Regions from separate parts of the Streptomyces sp. NPDC001093 genome, predicted to be linked through region 3. Evidence: riboswitches for the same ligand, from Rfam matches in the RefSeq annotation. Region 3 holds a riboswitch; each other region holds the start of a gene.
What was found. A riboswitch is a leader RNA that binds a small molecule or an ion and turns the genes downstream of it on or off. The one in region 3 is predicted to bind cobalamin.
Positions count from the first base shown of each region.

Region 1 (2,193 bases), on a different contig from region 3:
CCTGGTCGCCGCGAGCGCCGCGATCTGGAAGATCTCCCGCCGTGAGGTCGTCGACCACACCAACGTCGTGGCCGAGACCGAGGAGCCGGCCGGCGTGGTGACCGCCGCCATCGCCGCGGTGACCCCGCCCCCGGCGGGCCTGATCACCGAGGACCTGACGGCCACGATCGCCTCCCCGGCCGCCACCGAGCCCGCGCCCGAGGCCGCCCCGCCGGCCGCGACCGTCTGACCCCGGCCCCACCGGTAACCAAGGAAGCAACCCCATGAAGATCGACTGGTCGGCCCTCGGCTCCGTCTTCGGCGCCAGCCTCGTGTTCACCGTGGGCCTGGTGGCCCTGTTCACCCTCGGCATCAACGGTCTGGCCCGGCGCGAGAAGGCCGCGGCCCAGGGCGACTCCGCCGCCCTCGCCGTCACCGGCGCCTACGTCTGCTTCGCGGCCTGCGCGGCGGCGGTGGCGTACGGCATCTTCCTCATCGTGTCCAAGTCCTGACGGACCGCCACGAACCAGGCAGCACGAAGGCTCCCCTCCCAGCGTGACGGAGGGGAGCCTTCGCCGTACCCACAGGCCACGGGCGTCCCGCGATGTGGGGATCGGCACACTCTCCCCTCGCAGGTCAACGGCAAGTTGACGGCCGTTCCGGGCGCGTGGTGGACTGCCCAGGCCATGTACGGCGGCAAGAGAGGAAGCCGGTGCGAATCCGGCGCGGTCCCGCCACTGTCACCGGGGAAGAAACCCCGGGAGCCAGGAACTCTCACCGCCGAATCTCGTCGAACCAGGGCGCGGACACCCTGAGTGAGGACATCGATCGCCATGCCCGGCTGCCGAAGGACAAGGACCCGCACCAGGCCCGCTCCTGTACCCATGGCCGGCTGAGCCGATGGGTGCCGATCGCACTTTCGCGTACGGCGCCGCCGCCGGTCTTCTCGGTGACCTGCTCCTCGGCGATCCGCGCCGCGGGCATCCGGTCGCCGCGTTCGGACGTGCGGCCGCTGCCGTGGACCGCGCGTTGTGGCACGACCACCGCGGCTGGGGCGCCGTGCACACCGTCGTGTGCGCCGGTGGCGCCGTCGCACTCGGCACGCTGGCCGCACGCGCCGTACGCCCCTGCCCCGCCGCCTCCGTCGCGCTGACCGCCGCCGCCACCTGGGCGGTCGTCGGCGGTACGTCGCTCGCCCGGGAGGCCCGCGCCATCGGGCGCTCCCTGGAGTCCGGGGACGTCGAGGCGGCGCGGGCGCGGCTGCCGCACCTGTGCGGCCGGGACCCGCAGGCGCTGGACGCCGACGGGATCGCCCGGGCCGTGGTCGAGTCGGTCGCCGAGAACACCTCCGACGCCGTCGTGGGCGCCCTGGTGTGGGGGGCCGTGGGCGGGGTGCCCGGGCTGCTGGGCTTCCGGGCCGTCAACACCCTGGACGCGATGGTCGGTCACAGGTCCCCGCGTTACCGGCGCTTCGGCTGGGCCTCCGCCCGGCTCGACGACGTCGCGGGCTGGCCGGGGGCCCGGCTCACCGCCGTACTCGCCGCCGCGGCCGGATCCGACCCGCGGGGTGCCCTGCGCGCCTGGAAGGCCGACGCCCACCAGCACCCGAGCCCCAACGCGGGCCCCGTGGAGGCCTCTTTCGCGGGCGCCCTGGGCGTGCGCCTCGGCGGCACGCTCTCCTACGGCGGCCGCGTCGAGCACCGGCCCGTGCTCAACGGCGACACCGGCCGGGCCGTCCAGGTCACCGACATCGACCGGGCCGTACGGCTCTCCCGCCGCGTCGGCGTGCTCGCGCTCGGCACCACGGTCGCCGCGCGCCTCCTCGTCAATGGTGTCGTCAAGGGTCTGAAGGGACGTGGGAAGTGAACGGGGGACTCCTCGTCGCCGGCACCACCTCCGACGCCGGCAAGAGCGTCGTGACGGCCGGGATCTGCCGGTGGCTGGTGCGCCAGGGCGTGAAGGTGGCGCCGTTCAAGGCGCAGAACATGTCGCTCAACTCCTTCGTGACCCGCGAGGGCGCGGAGATCGGGCGGGCGCAGGCCATGCAGGCCCAGGCGTGCCGGATCGAGCCGACCGCGCTGATGAACCCGGTGCTGCTCAAGCCGGGCGGCGAACAGAGCAGCCAGGTGGTGCTGCTGGGCAGGCCCGTGGGCGAGCTGAGTGCCCGCGGCTATCACGGCGGACGGCAGCAGAAGCTCCTCGGCACGGTGCTGG
Region 1 is NZ_JBEPBF010000016.1:104,383-106,575, reverse strand. Features, by position in the region: gene ABT288_RS11225 (inorganic phosphate transporter) at 1-229, shown strand, start outside; gene ABT288_RS11220 (hypothetical protein) at 264-491, shown strand; cobalamin riboswitch at 634-775, shown strand; gene ABT288_RS11215 (cobalamin biosynthesis protein) at 880-1,845, shown strand; gene ABT288_RS11210 (cobyric acid synthase) at 1,842-2,193, shown strand, end outside.
Region 1: another riboswitch for cobalamin. It lies ahead of ABT288_RS11215 (cobalamin biosynthesis protein); the one in region 3 lies ahead of ABT288_RS28575 (ribonucleoside-diphosphate reductase subunit alpha).

Region 2 (2,193 bases), on a different contig from region 3:
GGGTGCCCCAGCGTTCCTCGACCTTGGCCAGGCGCCAGTAGCCGATGGCCACGGCCCAGACGACCACGAACAGGCCGACGATGACGTAGCCGACGTTGTCGAGGTTCAGTCCCGCGATCCAGCCGCTGACGCCATCGCTCAGCCTGAGCTTGTCGTGCAGGACGCCGACCAGTTCGATGGTGCCGACGAAGAAGGCGACGGCGATGGAGAGGCCGGTGATGGTGAGGTTGTAGAACACTTTGCGGACGGGGTTGGAGAACGCCCACTGGTAGGCGAAGTTCATGAAGGTGCCGTCGAGGGTGTCGAACAGGCTCATACCGGCGGCGAAGAGGAGGGGCAGGCACAGGACCGCGTACCAGGGGAGGCCGGCGGCGGCGCCGTTACCGGCCAGGGCCAGGAGCAACACCTCGGTCGAGGTGTCGAAACCGATGCCGAAGACGAAGCCGAGGGGGAACATCTGGCCGGGGCGGCGGACGGACCTGGTGAGCCGGCCCAGGATGCGGTTCATGAAGCCGCGTGAGTCGAGGTGGGCTTCCAACTCGGCCTCGTCGTACTGCCCGTTCCGCATGGCCCTGAAGACACGGGCGATGCCGACCAGCGCGACGAGGTTGAGGGCGGCGATCAGGTACAGGAAGCCGCCGGAGACCGTGGTGCCCAGGGTGCCGAGGACCTGGTGGGTCCGGGAGTTGTCGTTCATCAGGGTGCCGGCGAGCTTGGCGCCGCCGGCGACCAGCGCCGCCATGACGACGACCACGCTGGAGTGGCCGAGCGCGAACCAGAAGCCCACCGAGAGCGGTCGCTTGCCGTCGGCCATCAGCTTGCGGGTGGTGTTGTCGATCGCGGCGATGTGGTCGGCGTCGAACGCGTGCCGCATGCCGAGGGTGTAGGCCGTGATGCCGAGGCCCACCCCGAACGCCTTGCTTCCGACCTCGTAGTGGCGCGGGACCACGAGCAGGAAGAGGATCCCGAAGGCGACCACGTGCAGGGCGACGATCACGGCCAGGAGGCCGGCGGTTCGGACGGTGTCCTCGCGCCGCCAGCGGAAGGAAGGGGAGACGGCGGTTTCGGGCACGCCTTCGGGCATGGTCATACGGTCACGCTCCAGCACCTCGTGGATCAGCTTCGTGCTGCCGTGGCCGGTCTCCTGGCTGACGGGTCATCGCGCCCGCCCCTGCCTTCCCGGCCGCGAGGCCAGTGGCAATGCATGGGGCGGGAACTCCCCGATCACAGTGGCGAGGGCCGCTCCGGACTGAGCCCCTGAGGGGCTGTCACCGGTCTTCCCGAACACCACGGCCCGCTCACCCTAGAAGGCCGGAGGCCGAGGCTGCAAGGCTGCATAATTGTGCAGGTATTGAAGCGGGATTTCGCGGACTGCGATGATGGGTCCATGCATCTCGTCCCCGCGGAACGCGCCGGGCAGCGGATCATCGACGGCCATCGGGTCTGCGATGCCATCGCGGCCGTCGGTGAGCCCGAGCGTGTACGCGTCTGGGCCGACCGCTTTTCTCTGCTGTCGGATCCCGGGCGCCTGGCCCTGCTGCTCGCCCTTCACGAGGCCGGTCCGATCGCCGTCTCCGACCTCGCCGTCGCCACCGGCATGAGGGACACCGCTGTGTCCCAGGCTCTGCGCCTGCTGCGAACCGCGGGCATCGTCGACGGCGAGAAGGACGGCCGAATCGTGCGCTACCGGCTCGTCGAGGGCCCGACGGCCGCGCTGCTCGAACACTGCGTGTCCCGAGAAGCATGACGAGATCAGCGGCCGCACGCGATCGCGGCAAGTGTCGCGCGACGCTCCCGCGCAGATACGGCCGCTCGGTTCAGGCGTGTGCGTGCCCGGTACGACGGCGTGTGACCCAGCCGAGGATGATGTCCACCGCGAGGAAGCCGGCGAGCGGGACCCCGAGCAGCGGGACGTAGTAGCCGACGACGGCGACCACCGCGACGCAGGGCACCAGCACGTACACCGGCACCTGCCGCCAGGCACCGCGGGGAATCGGGCGGCCGAAGGCGGAGCCGCGGCCGCGCTGCCACCACATGCGGTAGCCCCAGAGGATGAGGAGGACCAGGGCCAGGGCGAGGCCGGCCAGCGCGATCTGGTTCACGAGGCCGAACAGGGTGCCGGTGTGGGCGTCGATGCCCCACCGGGTCAGTTTGGCCAGCACCGGGTAGTCGGAGAAGCGCAGCACGTCGGTG
Region 2 is NZ_JBEPBF010000024.1:18,115-20,307, reverse strand. Features, by position in the region: gene nicT (Nickel transporter NicT) at 1-1,090, opposite strand, end outside; cobalamin riboswitch at 1,118-1,338, opposite strand; gene ABT288_RS14905 (metalloregulator ArsR/SmtB family transcription factor) at 1,388-1,747, shown strand; gene ABT288_RS14900 (PepSY-associated TM helix domain-containing protein) at 1,818-2,193, opposite strand, start outside.
Region 2: another riboswitch for cobalamin. It lies ahead of nicT (Nickel transporter NicT); the one in region 3 lies ahead of ABT288_RS28575 (ribonucleoside-diphosphate reductase subunit alpha).

Region 3 (2,193 bases):
ACAGGTCCACCAGCTCCGGCACGTCCGCCGGGGAGAACAGCGACCACTGCGCGTCGGCGTTGACCCGGCGCATGAACTCGTCCGGGACCCAGTGCGCGAGGTTCAGGTTGTGCGTGCGGCGGGCGTCCTCGCCGGTGTTGTCCCGCAGCTCCAGGAACTCCTCGATGTCGGAGTGCCAGGTCTCCAGGTAGACGGCCGCGGCGCCCTTGCGCCGGCCGCCCTGGTTCACGGCCGCCACCGAGGCGTCCAGGGTCTTCAGGAACGGCACGATGCCGTTGGAGTGCCCGTTGGTGCCGCGGATCAGCGAACCGCGGCTGCGGATACGGGAGTACGACAGACCGATGCCGCCGGCGTGCTTGGAGAGCCGGGCGACCTGGTGGTAGCGGTCGTAGATGGAGTCCAGCTCGTCCAGCGGGGAGTCGAGGAGGTAGCAGGACGACATCTGCGGGTGCCGCGTGCCGGAGTTGAAGAGCGTGGGGGAGGACGGGAGGTAGTCGAGCCGGCTCATGAGCCCGTAGAGCGCGGCCACTTCGTCCACGGAGCGGGTCGTGTCGTCCTCGGCCAGGCCGCTCGCGACCCGCAGCATGAAGTGCTGGGGCGTCTCGATGACCTTGCGGGTGATCGGGTGCCGGAGCAGATAACGGCTGTGCAGGGTGCGCAGGCCGAAGTAGCCGAAGCGGTCGTCGGCCCGGCGGTCGACCAGCGCGTCGAGCCGCTCGGCGTGCAGCCGCACGAAGTCGGCGGTGCGGTCGGCGATGAGCCCCTCGCGGTGCCCCACGGCCACGGACCCGGTGAAGGACGTCACGCCCTGCGAGGCGGCCTCGGCGCGGATGGAGAGGGTCAGCAGCCGGGCGGCCAGCCGGGAGTAGGCGGGGTCCTCGGAGATGAGCCCGGCGGCGGCCTCGGTGGCCAGCTCGCGCAACTCCGCCTCGTCGGCCCGAGCGGACCGGCCGCGCAGCGCGGCGGCGGCGACCCGGCCGGGGTCGGCGTCGGGGAGGTCGGCGGTCAGCTCGGTCAGGGTCCGCAGCAACGCGGTACCGGGACCGTCGGTCTCCAGGCCGCTGGCTGAAGCCGGATCTGCTGGCGCGATGGTCACGTGGGGCTCTCCCTCGATCGGCACGGGGGCCTTGTGGAGGGCAGGGGGCAGCCACGAGCGCGCACGGCGTCGCGTCCACCGGCCCATCCCACGAGGCCCGGACGTCTGAAGGCCACCCGGACCGGACGGCCGGGTGCGCTGCCGGCAGGTCCTCGGACTGACTCCTGTGCACGGCGTTTCTGGGAACGGACATGCACAAGTACACCGTTGCGGGACAGTTCCGGATTCACACCGGATTCCCCTGCGGCGACAGCGAGGATGAGCATACATCTAGTGGCGGGCTGTCGTGTCACCCCCAGATGTTGTGTTGTGGCGGCTTCGGAGCGTGTTCCCCGGATATAACCGGTACGGAGGGATCCAGGTATGGGTCTTTCTCGGGCGTACGGTCGTGCAGCCAGATCAGTCGCTCGATCGAGTGATCCGCTGTGAACGTGCAGGTGCGTGCCGACGCCCTTGCAGGCGGCGGCACTTGAGGCGACTCCGCGCGCCTGCAACGAGGCTGCGACCTGGTGTAGTCGCGTGGCGTTCGACAAGGATGTGAAGCGCAACTTCGAGTTGCGGCAGCGCACGTACGGCGAAGTGAAGTCCAGGTGGGGGCTGGGGGCTGGGGGCACAAGCTGCCCAACATGTGATCAAGAAGACCTGCATCAGTCACAAGATTGCGAAGCATGTGGCCCCAACGGGCCACCCACTCCAGCTGGGCCTTCGCCCAGCTCGGGCAGTTCATCGCGTACAAGGCCCGCCGGGCGGGGGTACCGGTGGTGTACGTCGACCCGGTGTACACCCCCCGCACCTGCGCAGAGTGCGGGCACATGGACAAGGCGAACCGGGTCTCCCAGGCCCGCTTCGCATGCCGGTCCTGCGGATTCGTTGATCACGCGGACCGGAACGGCTCCCGCAACATCCGCGCTCGCGCGCGGGAGTTGTGGCGATGCGGGGCCCAGTCAACGGCCCCCGCCCCACCCCCGGAGCAGCGGGGTGAGGCAGGACGCAGACGCAGCGCCACCGCCAGTGACGCCCGTTGTGCAAGCCCGTCGCCTCAACGAGGGGTGGTTGACAGCGTCAACTCGTAGGTGAGCAGGGTGATGTCGAGCTGC
Region 3 is NZ_JBEPBF010000067.1:9,239-11,431, forward strand. Features, by position in the region: gene ABT288_RS28575 (ribonucleoside-diphosphate reductase subunit alpha) at 1-1,096, opposite strand, end outside; cobalamin riboswitch at 1,223-1,362, opposite strand; gene ABT288_RS28580 (zinc ribbon domain-containing protein) at 1,765-2,169, shown strand; gene ABT288_RS28585 (GNAT family N-acetyltransferase) at 2,136-2,193, opposite strand, start outside.